Regions from separate parts of the Azospira inquinata genome, predicted to be linked through region 2. Evidence: predicted binding sites of a transcription regulator. Region 2 holds the regulator's gene; each other region holds the start of a gene.
The links. The regulator sigma-54, encoded in region 2, starts transcription at its own class of promoters, with help from an activator protein. The targets are predictions, from matches to a motif close to TGGCACGCTTNCTGCTNA.

Region 1: glnA (type I glutamate--ammonia ligase) is a predicted target of sigma-54. The motif match lies at 2,501-2,518, and genes of this name have one in related genera.
Region 3: Azoinq_RS04045 (CmpA/NrtA family ABC transporter substrate-binding protein) is a predicted target of sigma-54. The motif match lies at 2,543-2,560, and genes of this name have one in related genera.
Region 4: Azoinq_RS06000 (TOBE domain-containing protein) is a predicted target of sigma-54. The motif match lies at 2,529-2,546, and genes of this name have one in related genera.

What each region holds. Positions count from the first base shown of each region.
Region 1 covers NZ_CP064782.1:1,988,551-1,992,672, reverse strand. Annotated here, with positions in the region: gene glnL (nitrogen regulation protein NR(II)) at 1-372, opposite strand, end outside; gene Azoinq_RS09160 (DUF4124 domain-containing protein) at 401-871, opposite strand; gene glnA (type I glutamate--ammonia ligase) at 1,022-2,434, opposite strand; gene Azoinq_RS09150 (rhodanese-like domain-containing protein) at 2,993-3,445, shown strand; gene nadA (quinolinate synthase NadA) at 3,484-4,122, shown strand, end outside.
Region 2 covers NZ_CP064782.1:1,647,894-1,652,015, forward strand. Annotated here, with positions in the region: gene hprK (HPr(Ser) kinase/phosphatase) at 1-149, opposite strand, end outside; gene ptsN (PTS IIA-like nitrogen regulatory protein PtsN) at 118-603, opposite strand; gene hpf (ribosome hibernation-promoting factor, HPF/YfiA family) at 755-1,078, opposite strand; gene Azoinq_RS07530 (RNA polymerase factor sigma-54) at 1,095-2,597, opposite strand; gene lptB (LPS export ABC transporter ATP-binding protein) at 2,670-3,419, opposite strand; gene recX (recombination regulator RecX) at 3,432-3,872, opposite strand; gene recA (recombinase RecA) at 3,865-4,122, opposite strand, start outside.
Region 3 covers NZ_CP064782.1:918,898-923,019, forward strand. Annotated here, with positions in the region: gene Azoinq_RS04035 (ABC transporter ATP-binding protein) at 1-99, opposite strand, end outside; gene ntrB (nitrate ABC transporter permease) at 101-1,039, opposite strand; gene Azoinq_RS04045 (CmpA/NrtA family ABC transporter substrate-binding protein) at 1,106-2,287, opposite strand; gene Azoinq_RS04050 (DUF1282 family protein) at 2,813-3,376, shown strand; gene Azoinq_RS04055 (ANTAR domain-containing response regulator) at 3,568-4,122, opposite strand, start outside.
Region 4 covers NZ_CP064782.1:1,321,522-1,325,643, forward strand. Annotated here, with positions in the region: gene modC (molybdenum ABC transporter ATP-binding protein) at 1-111, opposite strand, end outside; gene modB (molybdate ABC transporter permease subunit) at 101-778, opposite strand; gene modA (molybdate ABC transporter substrate-binding protein) at 865-1,635, opposite strand; gene Azoinq_RS06000 (TOBE domain-containing protein) at 1,663-2,481, opposite strand; gene Azoinq_RS06005 (TOBE domain-containing protein) at 2,686-3,114, shown strand; gene Azoinq_RS06010 (nitrogen fixation protein NifQ) at 3,241-3,696, opposite strand; gene fdxB (ferredoxin III, nif-specific) at 3,760-4,059, opposite strand; gene Azoinq_RS06020 (hypothetical protein) at 4,101-4,122, opposite strand, start outside.

The sequences.
Region 1 (4,122 bases), 340 kb from region 2:
CTGCTCTTCCCGGGTCGCCCGGATTTGCTGGTCGATGGGGCGCAGTTCCAGGAGCAGCTTGGCTCCAGGCACCTCCAGGGGAGTCACGGTGCAGTTCAGCTGCAACACCTCCTGGTCCGGGCGACGCACCTCAATGTTGTAACCGGTGTAGCTCCAGTCATTGGAAACCGCGTTATCCAGGGCTTTTTGCAGCCCCCCCGAATAGGTGATGAGCTGTTGCAGGGGGTGAAAGACCAGGTCCTTGGCGTTGGCGGAAAGCAGGTTTTCCGCCGCCGGATTGACGTAGCAGACGACCTGATCCGCATCCAGGACAATGGTGGCAGAAGACAATAAATCGAGGCCCCGAAAGGCCGTGGGAACAATGGGGTGCATGGGGGGAAGAGGGAGGAGCCAGAGGCCCTTATTTGAGTTTGCTGAGTTCCTTGCGCAGCGCTTCGATATTGCGCTCATGCTGCTGCACCCGGTCCCGGGCGGACTGCAAACGTTCCGGGTTCTTGGCGCCCTGGCCTTCCTGGGCGGAAAGCTCATGACGGGCATCATCCAGGCCCTTCTGCTCACCCGCCAGTTCCTGTTCCAGGATGGTCCGGCGGTCATTATCCCGGGCCTTCTGGGTATCCGCTTCCACCCGGGGGAAACCGGCAGGAGAAGGATTGGCCCGGGCCGCGGCGCGGCTGGAGCTGGAGGCAGAAGAACTGCTGCGGGGCGCCCCGGAGGAACCAGCCGGTTCCAGATAGAGGCGCTTACAGCCGCTACCGCCCCGTTGCAAATTGGAGAAGGTGATATGCCCGGCCCCATCCACACATTTGTAGATGTCGGCCTGGGCCGAAACGGCAAACAAACCCAAAACCACGAGCAGGAAAGGCGCTTTCATTTTCGCTCCATCCAAGAACGGGGGCTAAGTGTAGGGGATGCCCACGGCTTAGGCAAATCGGGGGGAAGCCCCGTCCGGCCGAATTTCTCCAGGCGAGGGACGAAAAAAAAGGACGGGAAACCCCGTCCTTTTCCGACCTAAAGCCGCCGATTAGCAGCTGTAGTACATGTCGAATTCCACCGGGTGGGTGGTCATGCGGAACTTGGTGACTTCTTCCATCTTCAGGCCGATGTAGGCATCGATCCAGTCGTTGGAGAACACACCGCCACGGGTCAGGAATTCCCGATCCTTGTCCAGGTAATCCAGGGCCTGTTCCAGGCTGGAGCACACGGTCGGGATCTTGGCATCTTCTTCCGGCGGCAGATCGTACAGGTTCTTGTCGGCGGCATCCCCGGGGTGCAGCTTGTTTTGCACGCCGTCCAGACCGGCCATCATCATGGCGGAGAAGGCCAGGTAGGGATTGGCGATGGGATCGGGGAAGCGCACTTCGATCCGGCGGGCCTTGGAGGAAGCCACGTAGGGCACGCGGATGGAAGCGGAACGGTTCTTGGCGGAGTAAGCCAGTTTCACCGGAGCTTCGAAGCCGGGGACCAGACGCTTGTAGGAGTTGGTGCCCGGGTTGGTGAGGGCGTTCAGGGCACGAGCGTGCTTGATGATGCCGCCAATGTAGTACAGGGCGAATTCGGACAGACCGGCGTAACCGTTGCCAGCGAACAGGTTTTGCCCGTCCTTCCAGATGGATTGGTGGCAGTGCATGCCGGAACCGTTGTCACCAACGATGGGCTTGGGCATGAAGGTGGCGGTCTTGCCGTATTGGTGGGCCACATTGTGAACCACGTACTTCAGCACTTGGGTCCAGTCGGCGCGGCGCACCAGGGAGTTGAACTTGGTGCCGATTTCGCACTGACCGGCGGTGGCCACTTCGTGGTGGTGCACTTCCACTTCCACGCCGCATTGTTCCAGGGCCAGACACATGGCGGCCCGCACGTCGTTCAGGGAATCAACGGGGGGAACGGGGAAATAGCCGCCCTTGACGGAGGGACGGTGACCGATGTTGCCGCCTTCGATCTTTTCGCCGGAAGCCCAGGCGGCTTCTTCGGAATAGACCTTGCAGAAGGAGCCGGACATGTCCGCATTCCATTCCACGGAATCGAAGACGAAGAATTCGGGTTCGGGGCCGAAGAAGCAGGTGTCACCGATACCGGAGGACTTCAGGTAAGCTTCGGCGCGCTTGGCGATGGAGCGGGGATCCCGGTCGTAGCCCTTGCCGTCGGCAGGTTCCACCACGTCACAGGTCAGCACCAGGGTGGTTTCGTCGAAGAAGGGGTCGATGTAGGCGGTTTCGGCATCCGGCATCAGCAGCATGTCGGAGGCTTGAATCCCCTTCCAACCGGCGATGGAGGAACCGTCAAAGGCATGACCGCTTTCGAACTTGTCTTCGTCAAAAGCGGAGATGGGCACGCCCACGTGCTGTTCCTTACCGCGGGTGTCGGTGAAGCGGAAATCAACGAATTTGACGTCGTTTTCCTTGACCAACTTCATGACGTCTTGAGGGGTTGCCATAGCGCAAAGTCTCCTAAGCAGATACCGGGGATCCGGTGACATTCAAATAAATCCGTGCGGAACCAGTGAGCGAAATCCGTGCCAAAGCCACACAGTCCATAGGCCATTGTGCCATAAGAAAAGATACGGACTTTTACTTTTTTAATGCACCAATAGTGCGCAAATTACCCCAGAGTCGCACCAATAAAGTGCAAGCATCTGATTTTCAGCGTTTCCTGTGCCACCCAGGCCGGCACGGTAAAAACGTCCTCCCGTCCGCACTTTTCCCCGCCATCCACGTCAAAAGAGATAATTGCAACGCCCGCCACCCCCATGCCATGGTGATTACTGCTCAAAGTGGGTGCATTTTGCCCCGAGACCGCCTTTTTGAAGCCTTTTCGCCCCAAACGGGGTTTTTCACCCAACTCGCCGCCCTGCCCCGGGCTCAATGCGCCCGGGTAGGCATTGTTTTATAATCCCCCCTCGCTGCCCTTATTTTTCCACTCCCGGGCCGGTGGCCCTCCAGGCCACCCCTGGGCCGGGAAATTCCCCAACCCCTTTTGCCTGATGGACCACACCATGGGAAAACTCGCCGACCTCCTGGCTTTGGCCCAGAACCGCGCCAAGGAACTCAATCTTCCCTACGCTGGCGCCCTCACGCCCGCCGAGGCCCTGATGGTGTGGCAAAGCGCCCCCGGGGCCAAGCTGGTGGATGTACGTACCCGGGCCGAGCAGGACTGGGTGGGCCGGGTGCCCGAGGCGGTGGAAATCGAGTGGAACATCTATCCGGGGGGCACCCCCAACCCCCATTTTCTGCAACAGCTGAAGGCCCGGGTGGATACGGAATCCCTGGTCATGTTCCTGTGCCGCAGCGGCGGCCGCTCCAATATGGCGGCCACGGCAGCGGCGGCGGCCGGTTACGGCAGCAGCTACAACATCCTGGAAGGCTTTGAAGGGGACCGGGATGCCAAAGGCCAACGCAATCACATCGGCGGCTGGCGTCATGCCGGCCTGCCCTGGACCCAAAGCTGAGGCTTTTGCCCCAGGCCCCCGGAGAATTCGAGAATCCCATGCAAACAGCCACCATCGCTTTCGACCGCTTCAATGAAATGCAGGACGAGGATTGCCAGGAACGCATTCTCGCCGCCCGCGCCCGTCTGGGGAAAAAGGCCGTCCTCCTCTGTCACCACTATCAGCGGGCTGATGTTTATCGCCACGCGGACCTCACCGGCGATTCCCTGAAACTGTCCCGTCTGGCCTCCCAGACCGATGCGGAATACATCGTTTTCTGCGGCGTCCATTTTATGGCGGAAGTGGCGGACATCATGTCCAAGGCCGGACAGACGGCCATCCTGCCTGACCTGGCGGCGGGCTGTTCCATGGCGGACATGGCCAATCTGGCCAAGGTGGAACGGTGCTGGCGGGAACTGGGGGAAGTGCTGGGAGATGTGGATGCCCAGGTCACCCCGGTCACCTACATCAATTCCGCCGCCGACCTGAAAGCCTTCTGCGGCGACCACGGGGGTATCGTCTGCACCTCCTCCAACGCCGGCACCATTGCCCAATGGGCCTTCGCCCAGCGGGAAAAGGTGCTGTTTTTCCCGGATCAGCATCTGGGCCGCTGGACCGGCTACAACCTGGGCATTCCCCTGGGGGACATGGCGGTCTGGGACCCGGATCAGGAAAACGGCGGCCTTACCCCGGAACAA
Region 2 (4,122 bases):
ACGTTGAGGTGGCCGACCAGATCGGCACCGTAGTTGTTGCCCCGCCGTTTCAGATCGATGAAGCGTTCGCTGCCCAGGGCTGCCACCCATTCCAGGGCGAGGCGTTCCCGATGGTCTTCAAACAGCTGCGCGATGCTGATTTTCCGCATGATTTCCCCAATCGGTGAACAGGCGGTGGGCGTCGTCCATACTGTCGCAATGGCGCAGGGCCTCCCGGAACAGCTTGTCGGAGAAGCGCTGGGCCAGCTCGGAAAGAATCTGCAGATGTTGTTCCGTGGCCTGCTCCGGTACCAGGAGCACGAACATCAGATCTACCGGCTTGCCGTCCGGGGCGTCGAAGGCCACGGGGTGGGTGAGGCGGAGAAAGGCGCCGGCGGCTTCCTTGATGCCCTTTAAGCGGCCGTGGGGAATGGCCACGCCCTGGCCCAGGCCGGTGGAGCCCAGCTTTTCCCGGGCAAACAGGCTGGCAAAAACCGTGGATTGGGCAACCCCCAGGTTATTTTCGAACAACAGGGCGGCCTGCTCGAAAGCGCGCTTTTTGCTGCTGGCTTCCAGATTCAGGACGATGTTGGCGGGGGGAAGGAGTTTGGCGATGAGGTCCATGGGGCTAGGGTACTCCCCGGAAAGACGATGGGAGAAACAAGAAACCCGGGGGGCGGGAGGGAGACCCTTCAGGTGGCCGGATCATAGCGGAAAAGGCGACGCTCGGCCACCGTAGCCGCCCCCTTGGGTGGGGCGGCGGCGGTGCTAGCGATTAGGCTTCGCCGATGTGCTTATCCATGCTGTCCCGGTTGTGGGCCAGGCCCTTTTCCTTGTGCTTGATCACTTGGCGGTCCAGCTTGTCCACCAGGGCGTCCACGGAAGCGTACAGGTCGCTGTCTTCGTTTTCCACGTAGATGTCCTTGCCCGGCACCCGGACGGTGACTTCCGCTTTTTGCTTCAGCTTTTCCACGGTGAGGATCACATTCACTTCAATGACGTTGTCGAAGTGGCGCAGCACCCGATCCAGCTTGCTGCTGACGTATTCGCGGATAGCCGGGGTAACCTCGACGTGATGGCCGGTGATGTGCAGGTTCATATTATTTACTCCTTGGTTAGATGGTCTTGCGTAGGTTAGCCGGCGGGATGTTCAACGCCTCCCGGTATTTTGCTATGGTCCGGCGGGCCACCACAATGCCCTGTTGCCCGAGAATCTCGGAAATCTGGCTGTCGGAAAGGGGCTTTTTCGCATCTTCCCCGCCAATCAACTGCTTGATCAGGGCCCGGATGGCGGTGGCGGAACAGGCGCCCCCCGCTTCCGTGGCCACGTGGCTGCCGAAGAAATACTTGAGTTCGAAAATGCCCCGGGGGGTGGCCATGTATTTCTGGGTGGTGACCCGGGAAACGGTGGATTCGTGGAGCCCCAGCACCTCGGCGATTTCCCGCAGTACCAGGGGGCGCATGGCCACTTCCCCGTGTTCGAAGAACTGGCGCTGGCGTTCCACGATGGCCTGGGAGACCCGCAGAATGGTGTCAAAGCGCTGCTGTACGTTCTTGATCAGCCAGCGGGCTTCTTGGAGCTGGCCAGCCAGGGAGGAGCCCCGGTGTTTGGAGAGAATATCCGAATACAGGCGGTTGATGCGCAGCCGGGGATAGGCGTCCGGGTTGATGCTGGCCACCCACTGGTTGCGTAGCTTGCGCACCACCACGTCGGGAATAATGTAGCGGGTATCCAGGGGGGCGTACTGGGCCCCGGGGCGGGGATTGAGGCTCTTCACCAGATGGGCGGCGGCCCGTAGCTGGTCGTCGTCACAGCCCAGGAGCTTTTTCAGCTTGGTGAAGTCCCGTCCGGCCAGGAGTTCCAGATACTGGCGCACCAGTTGCAGGGCCAGATCCCGGGTGGGTTCCGGGGGCAGGGCTTCCAGTTGCAGGGCCAGGCATTCCTGGGGAGAGCGGGCCCCCACTCCGGTGGGGTCGAAATGCTGGAGGTGGCGCAGGGCGATGAGCAGGTCGTCCAGGTCGATTTCGAGCTCCGGGGGCAGGGCGTCCGCCAGTTCTTCCAGGGGCTGGGTCAGGTAGCCGTCGTCGTCCAGGGCTTCAATGAGAAAGCGTACCAGATTCCGGTCCCGGTCACTCAGGGGGGTGAGGCCTAACTGCCAGGCCAGATGGTCTCGCAGGGAGGTGCTGGCGGCCTGGATGTCCTGGTAATCCGAATCGTCTTCTTCGTCCCGGGAGGCGGAAGGATAGCTGCCCTCCGCATACCAGCCGTCATCCTCCCCGGCGGCCAGGGCATTGCCCTCGTCGCTGGCACGGATGCCCGTTTCGGCGCTTTCCCCCGGCTCCCCGTGCTCCCGGCTATCATCCTCGCCCCGCTCCGTTTCCCGGGGCGTGGTGCCCGCCGGATCAGGGGCCGCACTGTCACTTCCTTCCCCGGCGGCAGGCCCGGAAGGACCGTCGAAATCCTCGTCCTCCCGTTCCAGGAGGGGATTTTCCGTCAGGTACTTCTCCAGCTCCTGGTTCAGTTCCAGCGTGGACAGCTGCAACAACCGGATGGATTGTTGCAGTTGGGGCGTGAGCGCCAAATGCTGGGAAAGTTTAAGTTGGAGGGTCGGTTTCATGGGCGCGTGATGGGAGAAAACATGACGATGACTTCTCCGCAGACGGGCTGCTGTTGGGGGAGAAAGGGGTGATTAGAGGCGGAAATGCTCACCCAGATAGACTTTTCTTACATTTTCATTATAAACGATCTCATCCGGCCCACCAGCGGCCAGTACCCGGCCTTCATTGATGATACAGGCCCGGTCACAGATGCCCAGGGTTTCCCGCACATTGTGGTCGGTGATGAGTACGCCGATGCCCCGTTCCTTGAGGAAACGGATGATTTTCTGAATTTCCAGCACGGCGATGGGGTCCACCCCGGCGAAGGGTTCGTCCAGCAGGATGAAGCGGGGGGAGGTGGCCAGGGCCCGGGCGATTTCCACCCGGCGCCGTTCCCCGCCGGAGAGGGCGGCGGCGGAGGTGTGGCGTAGATGGCCGATGTGGAGTTCGTCGAGCAGCTCCTCCAGCTTGCTCTGGGTCGCCTCCGGGTCCAGTTCCTGGAGTTCCAGCACCGCCTGGATGTTTTCTTCCACATTCAGTTTGCGGAACACGGAAGCTTCCTGGGGCAGGTAGGAGACCCCCATGTGGGCCCGGCGGTGGATGGGCAGGTGGGTCAGTTCCTGGTTGTCCAGCCAGATGGCGCCCCCATCGGCGGCCACCAGACCCACGATCATATAGAAACAGGTGGTTTTCCCCGCCCCGTTGGGGCCCAGTAGCCCCACCACTTCCCCACAGCAGACCTCGAAGGACACGTCCTGGACCACGGTACGGGCCTTGTAGCGCTTCTTCAGGTTGTGGGCGGAAAGAATGTGGCCTTTTTGGCTGTCTTGCGGGTCGGACATGGTGCGAACCTTTTACTCGTCATCCCAGGTGCCTTGCAGCACCCGGCGGATGGTTGGGCTGCCGAAACCCCGACCGGCCAGAAAACGGGCCTGCTTGGCCCGCTCCTGGGCATCCTGGGGCAGGCTGCCGAATTTTTTGCGCCAGACCGCCAGGGCCCGCTCGGTTTCATCCCCGGCCTGGGCCAAAGCGTTGGCAATGGTGGTGTCATCCACCCCCTGGCTGCGCAATTCCCCGGCCAGGCGGGCGTTACCGTAGCGGCCGCCGCGGACGGTGACCCGCTGTTCGGCGTAACGGTCATTGGCAAGCAGGCGGGCTTTCTCCAGCTCGTCCAGCAGCAATTCCAGTTCCTCGCCGCTTTCGGCGTGGGAAGCCAGCTTGCGTTTCAGTTCAAGACGGCTGTGTTCCCGGGAGGCGAGCAGGCGCAAGGCCCGCCCGCGCAGGCTTTCAGTCATCCCCGGGGGTAGGGGCTTCCGGGGCGGGGGCAGCTTTGGTCACCCCCACGGCGGTGCGGATCTTGGCTTCGATTTCCTGGGCCAGGGCGGGATTAGCCTTGAGGAATTCCCGCACATTGTCCTTGCCCTGACCGATCTTTTCCCCGTTGTAGGAATACCAGGCGCCGGACTTTTCCACGATCTTGTTGTTCACGCCCAGCTCGATGATTTCCCCTTCCCGGGAAATGCCTTCCCCGTAGAGGATGTCGAA
Region 3 (4,122 bases), 730 kb from region 2:
TTTGCGAATATCCAGGTTGACCTCCTGAAGCGCCACAAAGGGACCTTTTTTGGTGTGGAAGCCCATACCGGCCCGTTGGATCTGTACAAACTTTTCCATGTCAGTTCTCCCCGTAGCTGAAGCGATTCGCCACCAGCACCAGCAGCTGTTCCAAGAGCAGGCCAACCACCCCCACCACGAAAATGGCGATGATGATGTGTTCCACGTTCAGGTTGTTCCACTCGTCCCACACCCAGAACCCCAACCCAACGCCGCCGGTCAGCATTTCCGCCGCCACGATCACCAGCCAGGCCACCCCGATGGCCAGACGCACCCCGGTCAGCATGTAGGGCAGCACGGAGGGGAAGAGAATCTTGGTGAACACCTTCCATTCGGACAGATTGAGCACCCGGGCCACGTTCAGGTAATCCCGGGGGATGCGTTGGACCCCCACGGCGGTGTTGATGATCATGGGCCAGATGGAGGAGATGAAAATCACCCAGATGGCCGCCGGATTGGCGGATTTGAACACCAGCAGGCCGATGGGCAGCCAGGCCAGGGGCGATACCGGGCGCAGCAGACTGATCACCGGGGCGCTCATGCGGTGGAGAAACTCAAAGCGCCCCAGTAGGAAGCCGGCGGGAATCCCCACCAGGGCCGCCAGACCAAAACCAATCCCCACCCGCCCCAGGGAATTGAGGATATTCCAGCCAATCCCCAGATCATTCGGACCATTGCGATAAAACGGATCCGCAAACACCTCCACGGCGGAATGCCAGGTTTTCACGGGCCCAGGCAGCTGGGGGCTGGTCATGGATACCAGGGCCCACAGTCCCACAAAGACAGCCAGGCCCAAAAGGGGGGGCAACAGGATTTTGATAAAAGCCCGCAACCGGCTTTCCCCCTGGCGAGGGGGGCGGTGGCTGCCCTGGGCAGGTTTGCTCTTTACCGGCGCCACGGCCGCCGGGGATTCCGGGCTGGCCGCTGCCATGGCTACGGTCTGGTCTGGGGAGGAAGCCTCCGGGTGGGGGGCTTCCTGGAGGAGAGTCAGGGTGGTCATGGAATAGTCTCCCATTCAGTCAGAATCGGCGGCCACCGGCTTCCGTCCCGGCGGCCCGAGGCGTGATTAGGCGCGGACCTTAAAGGAGGCCGCGTATTTCTTGGGATCTTTACCGTCCCACACCACCCCATCAATAAGCCTGGATGTGCGCATATCGCTCTTGGGCAGGGGCACCCCGACCCGGGCGGCAGCCTGCTTATAGAGGGCGATCTGGTTAATTTTCCTGGCCACCCCCAGATAATCCGGGTCCTGGCGCAACAGGCCCCAGCGCTTGTGCTGGGTGAGGAACCACATGCCATCGGACAGGTAGGGGAAATTGACCTGACCGTCGTTAAAGAACTTCATGTGGTGCTTGTCATCCCAGGTCTTGCCCAGGCCGTTTTCATAGCGCCCCATCATGCGCCCCAGAATCACATCGGCCGGCGTATTCACGTAGGCTTTGCCGGCAATGACTTCCGCCGTTTCCCGGCGATTGGCCAGGTTGGCGTCAATCCAGCGGGAAGCTTCCAGGACCGCACAGGTCAGGGCCAGGGCGGTCTTGGGATACTTGGTCACAAAGTCCGAGGTAGTCCCCAGGACCTTTTCCGGATGATCGGGCCAGACGTCCTGGCTGGTCGCCACGGAAAAACCCACCTTATCCACGATGGCCCGCTGATTCCAGGGTTCCCCTACACAGAATCCATCCATATTGCCGATCCGCATATTGGCCACCATTTGAGGGGGCGGCACCGTAATGGTTTTCACGTCATGGATCGGATTAATGCCGTAGGTCGCCAGCCAGTAATACAGCCACATGGCGTGGGTACCGGTGGGAAAGGTCTGGGCAAACACATATTCCCGCTTTTCCGTGGAAATCAGCTTGCGCAGGGAGGCCCCGTCCGTCACCCCCTTCTGGTGCAGCTGGTTGGAAAGGCTGATCCCCTGGCCGTTGTTATCCAAGGTCATGAGAACGGACATGTCCTTTTTCGGGCCGCCGATCCCCAGCTGCACCCCATAGACTAGGCCATACAACACGTGGGCCGCATCCAGTTCCCCATTGACCAGCTTGTCCCGCACCCCGGCCCAAGATGCCTCCTTGGACGGAATGATCTTGATGCCGTACTTTTTATCGAAGCCTTTGACCGCGGCCATCACCACCGAGGCACAGTCCGTCAGGGGGATAAACCCCACCCGGACTTCCGTTTTTTCCGGCCCATCCGAGCCTGCCGCCCAGGCGGAGGAGGCTGATCCGACACCCAAGCCCATCATGGCCGCCCCCGCACCAAATAAGCCGGCGGATTTGACGAACTCCCGGCGAGACAATTGCACCTCATCTTGGCGCTCCTGTTTCTTGTCCATTTCAGCTCCTAGCCACCAAAAAAAAAAGAAGGCGTCACACCCCCAGCGCTGCAACAAAAGTCGCAGCGTGGAGATGGACGCCTTTGTCCATCAACTCCGGTCACTGATCGCCAAATCAGACCGACATCGGATTGAACCGCCGTTGGTTCAATTGATGAGCAGCATTAAGCAAACCGTATGCCAGGGGCCAAATTATCCAATCATCTACTTATAAATCAAAACATTACACAACACAATGCAAGCAAGCTTTATCCTGAGATCCTCTTTCTAGCCGTTGTCTATCGCACAAGCTCGGTGCAGATTGGCGGCAATCACGCACAAGGCCAGGGAATCGGCCAGGCGCCTCCCCTTCAAATTCCCGTAACACGCCCTCTTTAGGATAAAGCCTTCCCGGAACTGCGCCCCAGGGGCGCCGCAAGCTAGGCCTTTCTCCCTATGAATCTGCCCTTCACCGCCCCCTCCACCCTGCCCCTCCCCCCGCCGCCGTCTGCGGGAAGAACCGGGCGCCGCCTGCCCCATCCCCTCTGGGCCTGGCTGCTGATTATGTTACCGGGGGCCACTTTTTCGGCTTACATGGTGGCCTATCTGGGCACCCATATGTCCTCCCTCCAGGAACTCCACCCGGCTTGGGAATGGAACGCCCTGGCCCTCCGATTTGGGCTGACTCAGTTGCTGCTCCTACCCCTGGTGGCCCTGCTGTGCCGCACCATTGGGCGGCGCTTTCATTTTTCCTTGGGATTACGGGAAGCCATGGTCTTAATTGCCATCACCCCCATTCCCCTGTGGCTTTCCAGCTTCGCCCTGCTCATTCCCAGTCTTTTTTACAGCGAAGTGTTCATTGGCTTCGCTCTGCTCTCCAGCATCCAACTGTGCTTTTCCGGGGTAGATCGGCTCTGTGGCGAGGGGGATGAGGTGGCCAAGTTTCTCCTGGCGGGCCTCACCTGCCTAGGCGGCACCCTAGGGGGGACCCTGACCCTGGCCTCCCTGTTGCTGGCTTAGTCCCCGCCTCGCGCCCCGCCCAAAAGAAGGGACGCTGTCCAGGGTCCCCTTCCCACTTTGCCACCAGCCTCGGGCAATTTTGCGCCCGGGAGGCCTCCAGCCGACCCCGGCCCTTGGCACCCCGAAATATCGGGTCCGCTCCCCTCTACCGCTAGAGTTCTCCCCCTGGGGGCCATCCTCCTGCTCTTACATCAGAGCAAGAGCTTGGCCATAGCCACCATATCCTGAGCCACCTTGGAGAGGCTCTGCCCCCGGTCCATGGCAAGACGGCGGAGGGTGTGATAGGCCTGATCCTCATCCAGCTGACGGGTTTTCATCAAAAGGCCCTTGGCCTGATCGATGATCTTCCGGTCAGAAAGCTTTTGCGTGGCCTGTTCCAGCTCCCGGCGCAGGGCCTGGGTTTCCTCGAAGCGGACCCGGGCCACCTCCACAATAGGCTTGATTCGGGACGGGTCCAGGCCATCCACCACATAGGAAGCAACACCGGCTTTGACCGCCTTGCGGATCACATCCCCGTCGTCGTCATTGGCGAAAATAATCACCGGCCGGGGCATATCCCGGTTCATGGCGGAAAGGTGTTCCAGGGTGTCCCGGCTGGGACTTTCGGTCTCAATCAGGATCACGTCCGGCTTTAGTTCTTCCACCCGCTGGGATAAATCCAGGGCCGAAGCCAGGACGGCTGCCACCTGATGACCGGCCAGCACCAGACCGGCGCAAATATCCGCCGCCCGGCTTTGGGACTCATC
Region 4 (4,122 bases), 330 kb from region 2:
ATCCCCGTAGCGGATGGCGAAGCGGGCCACCAGGCCCTCCCCCGCCTCTGTGGAGGCCACCGTGCCGCTCCGGGCTTCCCGGCTCAGAGCGGCTTCCAGGTTAGCGCCCATGGCGCACCCCCGGTTTGAAAACGTACATCACCAGCAACACCAGGAAGGAAAACACCAGCATGCCTCCCGCCAGCCAGTGGGCCTGGGTGTATTCCAGGGCTTCCACATGGTCGTAAATTTGCACCGACACTACCCGAGTTTCCCCCGGGATATTGCCGCCGATCATCAGCACTACGCCGAATTCCCCCACCGTATGGGCGAATCCCAGAATGGCGCCGGAAAGAAAGCCAGGCACTGCCAGGGGCAGGGCCACGGTACAGAACCGGTCCCAGGGGGAAGCCCGCAGGGTCGCCGCCACTTCCAGGGGACGGTCTCCCATGGCCTCAAAGGCGTTCTGCACGGGCTGGACCACGAAGGGCAGGGAATAGATCACCGAGCCCACCACCAGGCCGGTGAAAGTAAAGGGTAAGGTGCCCAGGCCCAGGGCCTGGGTGAAGTGGCCCACGGGGCCGTTGGGGCCCATGACCACCAGCAGATAGAAGCCCAGTACCGTGGGGGGCAGCACCAGGGGCAGAGCCACCAGGGCGCCCACCGGGCCTTTCCAGGCGGAGCGGGTACGGGCCAGCCACCAGGCAATGGGGGTACCCACCAGCATCAGCAGCAGGGTCACCAGGGTCGCCAGGGCCAGGGTCAGGCGTATGGCCCCCCAGTCGTCAGGGCTGAACATAACAAAATCCGCAGAAAAAAATGGGGGCCGGGCCCCCAGGCGCCAGCCCGGCGAACCTTCCGAAAAAGGTCCGCCGACAGACGGGCTTACAGGTCGTAGCCGTAGGATTTGATGATGGCCTTGGCCTTGGCGCCCTTGAGGTATTTCATCAGGGCTTCGGCGGCCGGTTTGCCCTTGCCCTTGGTGAGCACCACCCCGTCCTGACGGATGGGGTTATAGAGCTTGGGGGGCACAATCCAGGCGGAACCGGACTTCAGGCGACCGTTTTCCCAAACCTGGGAGAGGGCGACAAAACCCAGCAGGGCATTGCCCGTGGCGACAAACTGGTAGGCCTGGGAAATGTTGCCCGCCTGGACGATCTTGCTTTGCAGGCTGTCGTAGATGCCCAGGGATTTCATGGTTTCCACGGAGGCCAGGCCGTAGGGGGCCAGCTTGGGATTGGCGATGGACAGGTGGTCAAACCCGCCCCGCTTCAGCACTTCCCCCTTGCCATCCACCAGGGCGGATTTGGCGCTCCACAGCACCAGTTTGCCGATGGCGTAGGTGAAGCGGCTGCCCGGCTCAATGCCCCCTTCCTTTTCCAGCTTCATGGGGGTTTCGTCGTCGGCAGCCAGGAACACTTCAAAAGGCGCTCCGTTCTTGATCTGGGCATAGAACTGGCCGGTGGCGCCGAAGGACAGCACCGCTTTGTGGCCCGTGTCCTTTTCGAACTGGGCGGCAATTTTCTGCATGGGGGCGGTGAAATTGGCGGCCACCGCCACCGCTACCTCATCGGCCCGGGCCAGGGCGGAGAGGGAAGAAATACCGGCGGCCAAACAGAGGCCGACCAGCCAGGAACGGGAAAAGCGTTTGGGCATTACACACTCCTCGTAAAAGATAAAAAATCAGGCGTAAACCGCCAGAATCACGCTGGAGGCCTTGAACACGGCGCAGGCCTTGACGCCCGGCGCCAGGCCCAGGTTTTCAATACTGTTTTTGGTCACCACGGCGGTGACGCTCTTGCCCCCGGAGAGGGCCAGGGTGACCTCGCTATTCACCGGGCCGTCGTGGATTTGCACCACCTCGCCCCACAGCTGGTTGCGGGCGGTGATTTTCAGGGCCGGGTCGGTAATCAGTACCGGGGAGGAGGCTTTGACGAAGGCGAAGACTTCCTTGCCGATGGCCAGTTCCAGGGTTTCCGCCGATTCCCGGGTAATGACGGCCACCACCTCATGGTCCGCCTCCAGGCGAATGCGCACCTCGAAATCCACATCCCCTTCCCGCAGGCCGACGATTTTCCCGACGAACTGGTTGCGGGCACTGGTTTTCATGGACAGGCGCCGCATCATGGACTGGAACTTGCGCATGTCCCCGCTCTGCACCTCGTCCATACGCTCCGTCAGCCGGTCCAGGGCATCCTGGTATTCCTGCTCCATGGCCCGGAACAGGCCGATGATCTTGCGACCGTAGTCGGTGAGCACCGTACCGCCCCCGTGTTTGCCACCGGTGGTACGCACCACCAGGGGCTCTTCCGCCAGATTGTTCATGGCATCCAGGGCGTCCCAAGCCGCTTTATAGGACAAGGGAACCGCCTTGGCCGCCTGGGAAATGGAACCGTGGCGGTCGATGGCTTCCAGGAGGCGGATGCGGGTATCCCCAAGGAAGGGGCCGAATTCGGTTTCCAGGGCCAGCTTGCCCACCAGTTTGGCGTTGCTCTGGGGCATGGCAGATTCCTTACAGAATATGTAATGAGTTATACAACGGTACAGCAGGAGCAAATAGCCTGCCATAATCATTTTGAACTATTGTCGTCGCTATGGTTGTGACTTAGCAGCGCTTTTTCCTAGAATGGTTTCAGTCAGGCAGCAGTTCATTATCTACTTTGGTGCATAGCGCACCAGCTTGTGGCATTGCCCAGGAGAACCGACATGAAAGCCAGCGCCCGTAACCTGTTCAGCGGAAAAGTCACCGCCATCCGTCCCGGAGCCATTAACGCGGAAGTGGAACTGACCACCGCCGGGGGGGACAAAATCACCGCCATCGTCACCCAGACCAGTGTCCAGACCCTGGAACTGGCGGTGGGCAAGGAAGCCATCGCCCTGATCAAGGCCCCCTGGGTGATGCTCCTCACGGAGGACGGGGATATCAAGCTGTCCGCCCGCAACCGGGCTTCCGGCAAGGTGAGCAAGCTGGTCAAGGGGGCGGTGAATACGGAAGTGGCCGTAACCCTGGCCGGAGGCAGCACGGTGTACGCCATTATCACCAACGACGCGGTGCTGGAGCTGGGCCTGGCCGAAGGCCGGGATGCCACGGTGCTGTTCAAGGCCAGCCACGTCATCCTGGGCGTCCCCGCCTGATTCGCCCCAGCCCCATTCCCCCAGCCCCGCCCAGCGGGGCTTTTTTATGGGGGATGTAGGAGAAAAGCCGGAGTTGGAATCCCTCGGCCCGAAAAGGCCCTTCCGGGTGGCTTGCCCCTCCCGGCCTCAGCCGGGCAAGGCCCGCCCCCCGGGCAGGGTGCGGAAATGGACCAGGGGCGCCCCATCTTCACTGCCAAAGCATTCCCCGTAACTGGCACAGACGCCGCAGGAGGGGGCGCGGCAGGCCCGCACCTGGGCCCGGTCGCAGAGTTGCTTGTAGAAAAACTTTTTCCAGCGCATGGCCGGCCGGTTGGCCCGCACCAGGGAAGGGAAATGGTCCGCCATGAGCCTGCCCAGCACGTCCCGGCTGGGCAGGCCCAGATCCTGCCAGAGATGGTTCTGGCCCATGGAGCCCAGGGCCAGGGCCGCCGCCAGACGGCGCCGATCCGGGTCTAGGGGCCCGGGGGGGGGCGCCGCCTCCAGCAGGAGGGCCAGAATGTCCTCGTATTCATCGTCCCGCTCCCGGGGCAGGGCCGCCAGACGGGCGTGATCCATCAAAGACAGATAGCTTCGGGCATCCATCACATTCTCCTTCGCCTCCCCGGCCGCCTCCGGCCCGCCGCCCGACCAAGGGCGGCTACCGCCTCACACCGTGGCCGGGGTGTGGCTGATGCACTTCTTGGAACAGTTCCGGGCACAGGCTTCGCAGCCCACGCAGTTTTCCGGATGGACCACGGTCATCACCTTCTTTTCGTAGTCATCATCATCCCCGTCCTCCAGGGCCACCAGTTCCCCTTCGTCATCCACGGCCATGAGGGACAGTACATCCCGGCCGCAGGTCTTGAAACAACGGCCACAGCCGATGCATTTTTCCTGGTCGATCCCGGCCACGAAGTTGGGGGTCCATTCCACGCCGGAGGGCAGGGTTACGCTGAAATTGGCCATCTTGAGTTCCTTTATTTCCTTTGGGTTGTAATGGGGCCGCCCTAGCGGGGCAGGCCCTTGCTC